2 regions of the Bacillus sp. AK128 genome follow, and region 2 is predicted to be linked to the other one. Evidence: a T-box and tRNA genes for the amino acid it is inferred to sense, from the RefSeq annotation. Region 2 holds a T-box; the other holds one or more tRNA genes.
What was found. A T-box is a leader RNA that pairs with one kind of tRNA and senses whether it is charged. The one in region 2 lies ahead of gltX (glutamate--tRNA ligase), so its partner is inferred to be a tRNA-Glu.

Region 1: it encodes a tRNA-Glu, which carries the amino acid that the T-box ahead of gltX (glutamate--tRNA ligase) is inferred to sense. The anticodon was not compared.

The regions. Positions count from the first base shown of each region.
Region 1 is NZ_CP096379.1:4,523,391-4,527,821, forward strand. Features, by position in the region: gene sigW (RNA polymerase sigma factor SigW) at 1-114, opposite strand, end outside; gene M1D60_RS22595 (aspartyl-phosphate phosphatase Spo0E family protein) at 290-463, shown strand; gene rocF (arginase) at 490-1,395, opposite strand; tRNA gene M1D60_RS22605 (tRNA-Lys) at 1,581-1,653, opposite strand; tRNA gene M1D60_RS22610 (tRNA-Gln) at 1,798-1,872, opposite strand; tRNA gene M1D60_RS22615 (tRNA-Val) at 1,919-1,994, opposite strand; tRNA gene M1D60_RS22620 (tRNA-Glu) at 2,058-2,129, opposite strand; tRNA gene M1D60_RS22625 (tRNA-Thr) at 2,142-2,218, opposite strand; tRNA gene M1D60_RS22630 (tRNA-Asn) at 2,220-2,294, opposite strand; rRNA gene rrf (5S ribosomal RNA) at 2,494-2,609, opposite strand; rRNA gene M1D60_RS22640 (23S ribosomal RNA) at 2,670-4,431, opposite strand, start outside.
Region 2 is NZ_CP096379.1:1,800,407-1,804,837, reverse strand. Features, by position in the region: gene M1D60_RS08815 (MFS transporter) at 1-693, shown strand, start outside; gene M1D60_RS08810 (hypothetical protein) at 724-915, opposite strand; gene M1D60_RS08805 (HAD family hydrolase) at 1,078-1,737, opposite strand; T-box leader at 2,166-2,403, shown strand; gene gltX (glutamate--tRNA ligase) at 2,450-4,114, shown strand.

The DNA.
Region 1 (4,431 bases), 2.0 Mb from region 2:
CATTCGATAACAAATTTGAAAGACTTTATCTTTATAAATTTCAACAATCTCACCAAAAGCACTTTGGTCCCCATTTTTTACCTGTTTAATTCTATTTTTTATAAGTGTCTCCATTTCATACCCCCGCGCTCACTGCGGCTCCCTTTTCTATACGAAATAAATAAAAAAAGGTTTCAAGTTTTTTTTTCTTTTTTTATTTTATCAAAAAAATAGGGAGTAAATGTTTAAAACTTCAAAATAATGGTTAAATAGAAAAAGAAACTATTAATTAAGGAAAGGGTTGAGGGTCATGGAAACAGAAACAGCAATCAGTAGACGTATCGAAGATTCCCGAAAGGAACTGTTTGATTTAGCATCAAAATCAGCTCTATCTTCACCTGAAGTACTTAAGGCAAGCATATCACTGGATCAACTTCTAAATAAATATGAGAACTTTAAAAATATAAAAAACAGTAACCATTAATTGGTTTACTGTTTTTTACTGACTTTTTATTTTAATTTTTCCCCGAATAATGAGCCCATCAAGGCAACGGCAACAGATGCTGTTTTATTTTTGTCATCTAGAATTGGATTTACCTCTACAAATTCCGCTGATGTAATGAGCTTCGATTCCTCTAACATTTCCATGGCTAAGTGACTCTCTCTATAGCTAATACCGCCGATTACTGGAGTTCCAACTCCCGGGGCATCATGAGGGTCTAAGCCATCTAAATCTAGTGATAAATGTACACCATCAGTACGTTCTGATAGATACTTTATCGTTTCTTCCATAACAGCTGTCATACCCATTCTGTCAATCTCATGCATCGTATAAACCTTGATACCCTTTTCTTTGATTAGTACCTTCTCACCATCATCCAATGATCTAGCACCAATGATTACGATATTCTCCGGTTTAACTTTTGGTATATAACCACCTATGTTTGTTAAAGTGGGATGCCCAATACCGAGACTTACAGCTAGTGGCATACCATGAATATTTCCTGAAGGTGAGGTATCTGCAGTATTGAGATCTCCATGAGCGTCATACCAAATGACACCTAAATTTTTATAATTCTTCGCAACACCTGCTAAGGTTCCGATTGAGATACTATGGTCTCCACCTAACACAAGTGGAAAACGATCATTTGCAATAATTTCATCCACCGTATTACCTAGTGTTTCACTTGCCTCAGCCACTGCTTTTAAATTTCTTAAATTATCAACAGATTTGACCGACAATCTTTCTGGTCGACCAATTTGGATATCTCCTAAGTCATCAATGTCATAGTTTAATTCCTCTAATCGCTCTACAACACCTGCATATCGTATTCCGCTTGGTCCCATATCAACTCCGCGACGGGCTTGACCTAAATCCATTGGAACCCCAACAATTGAAATTCTCTTCCTCTCCATCTTCATTCCTCCAATCTATTTATACTTATATTTTATCTATAAATATAGGAATGACTCAACTCGACATAATTATGTATATATATTCGTTAGCTTGGAATGGAAAATTCCATAATTATAGCTAAACTATTTTTATAAAAGGTATTTAAATACAAAAAAAGCAAGAAATAAATTCTTGCTTTTACTGATGAGCCATGAAGGACTCGAACCTTCGACCCTCTGATTAAAAGTCAGATGCTCTACCGACTGAGCTAATGGCTCGTAAAAAAGGTATTTGTTCGAGCTAAGGTTTACCTTAGCTAAAGACGTCCCAATCACAGATTGGTACGCTGATGATAGATCACTGAAGATGATTCGACCGTGCTCTACCGACTGAGCTAATGGCTCATATATATGTTTGAAAAATGGCTGGGCTAGCTGGATTCGAACCAACGCATGACGGAGTCAAAGTCCGTTGCCTTACCGCTTGGCTATAGCCCAATAGGAATAAATATGTATCTTTATTTTCACTGTCGTGAAAAATCTATGGTGGAGGATGACGGGATCGAACCGCCGACCCCCTGCTTGTAAGGCAGGTGCTCTCCCAGCTGAGCTAATCCTCCATCAAAGGAAAGAGAGAGGTAAAAGTGTGCTATAGACACAAACTTTTACATCTCCCAACGTGATGACCCATACGGGATTCGAACCCGTGTTACCGCCGTGAAAGGGCGGTGTCTTAACCGCTTGACCAATGGGCCTCAACCAAAGTCTGGAGCTTCCAACCGGGCTCGAACCGGTGACCTCTTCCTTACCATGGAAGTGCTCTACCTGACTGAGCTATGGAAGCATGGCTCCACCAGTAGGATTCGAACCTACGACCCTTCGGTTAACAGCCGAATGCTCTACCGCTGAGCTATGGTGGAATAACAATAATATTTGTTCCGCATTTAGCTTGTAATGGCACGAACGTCCTGATCTCAGTGTGTTAAGCCAAGATGTTGCTCAATCGGTACGCTGATGCGTATTCGATGAAGCATATTCAGACGTGCTCTACCGCTGAGCTATGGTGGAATAAATAAAAAAATTTCAATATGCTACCTGTAGCTATTTGAAATTAGATTGGCTTGGCGACGTCCTACTCTCACAGGGGCAATGCCCCAACTACCATCGGCGCTGAAGAGCTTAACTTCCGTGTTCGGAATGGGAACGGGTGTATCCTCTTCGCCATCACCACCAAACCAATAAGGGATTGTTCCCTCAAAACTAGATAATATCGTATGCAAGAATGTCGTTTAAATATGGTTAAGTCCTCGACCTATTAGTATCTGTCAGCTCCACGTGTCGCCACGCTTCCACCTCAGACCTATCAACCTGATCGTCTTTCAGGGGTCTTACTTCAAAGAATGGGAAATCTCATCTTGAGGGGGGCTTCATGCTTAGATGCTTTCAGCACTTATCCCGTCCACACATAGCTACCCAGCGATGCCCTTGGCAGAACAACTGGTACACCAGCGGTGTGTCCATCCCGGTCCTCTCGTACTAAGGACAGCTCCTCTCAAATTTCCTACGCCCACGACGGATAGGGACCGAACTGTCTCACGACGTTCTGAACCCAGCTCGCGTACCGCTTTAATGGGCGAACAGCCCAACCCTTGGGACCGACTACAGCCCCAGGATGCGATGAGCCGACATCGAGGTGCCAAACCTCCCCGTCGATGTGGACTCTTGGGGGAGATAAGCCTGTTATCCCCGGGGTAGCTTTTATCCGTTGAGCGATGGCCCTTCCATGCGGAACCACCGGATCACTAAGCCCGACTTTCGTCCCTGCTCGACTTGTAGGTCTCGCAGTCAAGCTCCCTTGTGCCTTTACACTCTACGAATGATTTCCAACCATTCTGAGGGAACCTTTGGGCGCCTCCGTTACATTTTAGGAGGCGACCGCCCCAGTCAAACTGCCCACCTGACACTGTCTCCCAGCTCGATCAGAGCTGCGGGTTAGAATTTCAATACAGCCAGGGTAGTATCCCACCGACGCCTCCACCGAAGCTGGCGCTCCGGCTTCTCAGGCTCCTACCTATCCTGTACAAGCTGTACCAAAATTCAATATCAGGCTACAGTAAAGCTCCACGGGGTCTTTCCGTCCTGTCGCGGGTAACCTGCATCTTCACAGGTACTATAATTTCACCGAGTCTCTCGTTGAGACAGTGCCCAAATCGTTACACCTTTCGTGCGGGTCAGAACTTACCTGACAAGGAATTTCGCTACCTTAGGACCGTTATAGTTACGGCCGCCGTTTACTGGGGCTTCAATTCAAAGCTTCGCTTGCGCTAACCTCTCCTCTTAACCTTCCAGCACCGGGCAGGTGTCAGCCCCTATACTTCGCCTTGCGGCTTCGCAGAGACCTGTGTTTTTGCTAAACAGTCGCTTGGGCCTTTTCACTGCGGCTCTCTCGGGCTTTCACCCTACCAGAGCACCCCTTCTCCCGAAGTTACGGGGTCATTTTGCCGAGTTCCTTAACGAGAGTTCTCTCGATCACCTTAGGATTCTCTCCTCGCCTACCTGTGTCGGTTTGCGGTACAGGCACCTCTCACCTCGCTAGAGGCTTTTCTTGGCAGTGTGGAATCAAGAACTTCGGTACTATATTTCCCTCGCCATCACAGCTCAGCCTTTATGGTAAGCGGATTTGCCTACTTACCAGCCTAACTGCTTGGACGCGCACTTCCAATCGCGCGATTCTCTATCCTCCTGCGTCCCCCCATTGCTCAAACGGTGAGGAGGTGGTACAGGAATATCAACCTGTTGTCCATCGCCTACGCCTTTCGGCCTCGGCTTAGGTCCTGACTAACCCTGAGCGGACGAGCCTTCCTCAGGAAACCTTAGGCATTCGGTGGACAAGATTCTCACTTGTCTTTCGCTACTCATACCGGCATTCTCACTTCTAAGCGCTCCACCAGTCCTTACGGTCTAGCTTCAACGCCCTTAGAACGCTCTCCTACCAATGTCGTTAGACATTCCACAGCTTCGGTGATACGTTTAGCCCCGGTACATTTTCGGCGCAGA
Region 2 (4,431 bases):
CTCAAAGTTGATGAGCCTAAAAAGATAACAAACAGAAAACCTAGTATTATTAACCTTTTTTCACACTTATTCATTTTTCTTTGTATAGGTCAACTATTATTAAATATTCTTAAAGAACAATTTCCAAATTATTTAAGTATAAGAATCGTTTCTAATTATCCTGTCGAAGGTTTAAATATATCAGGTTATCAAATGATTGGATACTTAAACCTAGAAGACACAATCATAATAACTTTGGGGGCAGGTATAATACTTAAACTGACAAGAAAGCTTTCTGATAGAAGCAGTCTAATCATAGGTTTACTATCATTGGTAGTGGGATATATCTTTTTAAGTTATTTTATACATCCGGTATCCTTATTACTGGGAATGATGTTTATATCTGTTGGAGGTTTAATTTATTTGCCCACATTACAAGCGATTACAGCTAAAGCAATTCCTAAGCAAAGTAGAGGAACACATTTATCAATTCTTGGGTTAGTAGGAGCTTTAGGTGGACTTTTATCTAGCTTTTTCATTTTGGGAATGGAATACATCCCTGAAATAGGTATAACATATATTTTTATTTCTATCGGTATCTTAGTAATCTATATTTATATTAACGTCTATAAACTTGCACACATTAAAATTACAGAAGAAAACGCGTATGATACAAACAATTACTCTAAAAGTAATGTAAGAATAAATTCTTAACTATTCATCATAAAAAATTACTTCCCCATTTTATTGCATAAGAATCGCAGTTGTAATTGTTCCAATAATGTATGCTAACGATATAGTCATCCAAAATGTATGTTTTGCAGTCTCAGCTTCAGGATTAGCTGAGGTTTTCCTAATGATTATTACTAAATTCAGACAAAATACTATAGCAAATATAGGGTTTAAATAGATTGCACCATATATTAAAAATTCCATTTTTCTCCCCCTATTTTCAATAACAAAATAATTTTGCCATTTTAAATTCTCAATCAGTTCTATTATGTTACTGCTCCGCTAGCTTGAATAGTACGTAATCCTTCATATAATCCTAACGTTAATATCATTATTTGGGCAAAAAAGAAGAAAATCTGATTAAGCTTAATATGTAAAATAAGTTAGTAATTTATCGAGAGAATCGATTTCGGCATATGGTCTTATATTGGTATCATTCTTGATTCTATGTGGATTGAACCATATCCCGTCAATATTCGCATTTTGACAACCCGCAATATCCTTTTCAATATCGTCGCCAATGAATAATGCCTCTTCCGGTTTGACATCAAGTTTTTTTAATGCCATTTCAAAAATGCGATTGTCAGGTTTACTTAATCCCACTTCTTCAGAAATAATGATGATATCAAAACAACTATTTAAATTAGTGTTATGTATTTTAGCATTCTGTCTCTGAGTTGTGCCGTTTGTGATAATTGCAACTTTAACATGCATCTTTATTAAATTGACGATATTTAAAACATCTTGGTTTACAGAGAAACACTGAGGAAAATAATGATTCCAAAATTCTTGAATGTGTTCCCGTGGCAATCTATATTGGGGTGGAAAATAATTAAAAAGTGATTCCAAAACGTTTGTTTTATCACTATAGCCGTATTCTTCTTTATCATAGTCTTTGAATCTATGTAACATTTCGGTTGCAACTGAATGTTTAATATTTTCATAACACTTTTCTAAGATAATTGAGAACAGTATTTCTACAGCCCCATCCCTATTAAGTAAGGTATCATCTAAATCAAATAGGATTGCCTTTTTACCTCGCAAATAAAATCCTCCATTTATGATTTTTTTTATTTATACATTTCAATCATTTTAGGAGATCCTGTGATCATTTCCCCTTATCTATCCAATTATTTATTTATTCTAACAACTTAATGAGGATTTTGACAATAATACCCACTGAACTATTCTTCCCTTTAGCTTAATAACTTCAACTAAAATAAGCGATAATCCTTCTTGGATCATAGAATCCGTTTGTTTAAGTACATTATTTTCAAACTGCGTAATAATAATTCAACCTTTATTAGTAGTCTTCTTACCACTTCTCGATTTTAGCGAGTGGTTTACCAATCAAAGGACAGTAGTTAGCAAAATGTTGTGATTTTAATCCGAATAGTATTATTGACAATTGGATAAAAATGTATTATTGTATCTCTAATTATACAACATATTGTAAAAATGCAACGAAGAGGAAGAGTAATTAATCACTCGAATCTTAGAGAGCCCATTCTGGTGAAATTGGGCATTCGAGCTTAATGAATGAAGCCTTGGAGCAGTGACTGAAAAATTGGAGTAGGTCTATCGGGTATTTCCCGTTAAAGAAATTTACAGCCAGATCATGAAGGGCTGTATCATGAGCGGGTTTTTAACCAATTTAGGTGGTAACGCGGAAGCAAGTCTTTCGTCCTTATATAGGATGAAGGGCTTTTTTATTTTGTATTTAAAGGAGAAACCCATTATGTCAAATGAGAATCTAGCAGAACTGTTATTTCCGGATGTCAGGCAAGTACCTGCTGATATTTATTCACTATACCCGCCAAGAGATTTACCCTCATCGGCTTTGGTAACACGTTTTGCACCGAGCCCAACGGGTTCATTGAATATTGGCGGACTTTACGCAACTTTAATATCGGAAAGATTAGCCCACCAAAGTAATGGAGTATTTTTTCTTCGTATCGAAGACACAGATAAAAAGCGTGAAATAGATGGCAGCCTCGAAAACATCATTAATTCATTGTCATACTTTGATATTCATTTTGATGAGGGACCTCAGCTTTCAGGCGAAGATAAGGGGGATTACGGACCATATAAACAAAGCTCACGAATACAAATCTATCAGGTGTTTATTAAGCATCTAGTGCGAAATGGATTAGCGTATCCCTGCTTCTGTGATACGGACGATTTACAAAAGATAAGAGAAAACCAACAAGACATAAAAGTAACAACAGGATACTATGGTCAATGGGCCAAACATCGAGATATTACTTTTGAACAAGCCAAGGAAGAGATTTTAAATGGTAAACCGTTTGTTATAAGACTTAAATCTTCCGGGTCATCAGATAGGAGAATAACGTACCATGATTTGGTGAAAGGTCCGATTGAGGTACCTGAAAATGACCAAGATATTGTGATTATGAAAACGGATGGTTTACCAACCTATCACTTCGCTCATGCCATAGATGACTTTCTGATGGGTACAACCCATGTCATTAGGGGCGATGAATGGCTTTCTTCAGTGCCGATCCATATTCAATTGTTTGAAACCTTAGGTTTTAGAATACCGGAATTCGGTCATATTGCTCCCATCATGAAGCAAATCGGAGCTTCTAAACGAAAGTTTAGTAAGCGTAAGGATCTTGATGGTACGGCTGAGTACTACAAAGAACAAGGATACCCAGGAATCGCTATCAGTGAATACTTCATGAATCTCATTAATTCCAACTTTGAAGAATGGAGAATGGCAAATCCTAATCAATCATTTAGAGAGTTTTTTATTCATACTGAGAAAATGAATGCTAGTGGTGCTTTATTTGATATGAATAAACTGGATGACATCAGTAAGGATGTTATCTCCAGGCTCACGGGTCAAAAAGTCCTTGAGTATTTATACACTTGGTCCAAGGAGTTTGATTCTGAGCTTTATAGTTTAATTGACAGGAATCAAGATTACACTTTAAACATTCTAAATATAGGAAGAACCATTGAAAAACCAAGGAAAGACTATTCAAAGTGGTCAGATGTGAAGCCAATGATTGCATTCTTTTATGATGAATTGTTTGAAAAGAAAGTATTGAGTGGATACAAGTTACCTACAAGTGTAAATTTTGATGTTGCGAAAGAAATTGTACTAGGTTTCAGCAAATCTTATCGGTTTAATAATGAAAAGGAGGCTTGGTTCCTTAATATTAAAGAACTTGCTGGGGAACTTGGATTCGCAAAGGATATGAAGCAATATAAAGCCAATCCTAACAATTACAAAGGGCATGTTGGTGATGTAGCAATGGTAATTAGGGTCGCTCTAACTAACAGAACCAATACACCTGATTTGTTTAATATTATGAAAGTAATGGGCGAAACAAGGGTTCTTTCAAGAATGGAGACATTTTTCGGTGATTCCATTTAACCAATTTAAAAGAATATCAACAAATGACCGGACATCACTTTCCCGGTCATTTTTAACTCTATTTTATATAGCCACAACCTTCAGATTAAGCACTACCAGCCTAAGCTCTACTATTATTTATGGCACGGTTCACTTCTATTGGTCGTAAAAAAATCCTACTATCTGCCTCAAATGCTGATTGGGCATATGCAGCATTGTTTATGTAAGGTGTATGAAAGGTTTCAAAGGTCGATATTCTTAATATTGTATCCTCTAATAAAATCCTATTCTGTGAATCTAATGCCCTTGTTGTGCTCGTAAATATGGTACTTAAAAAT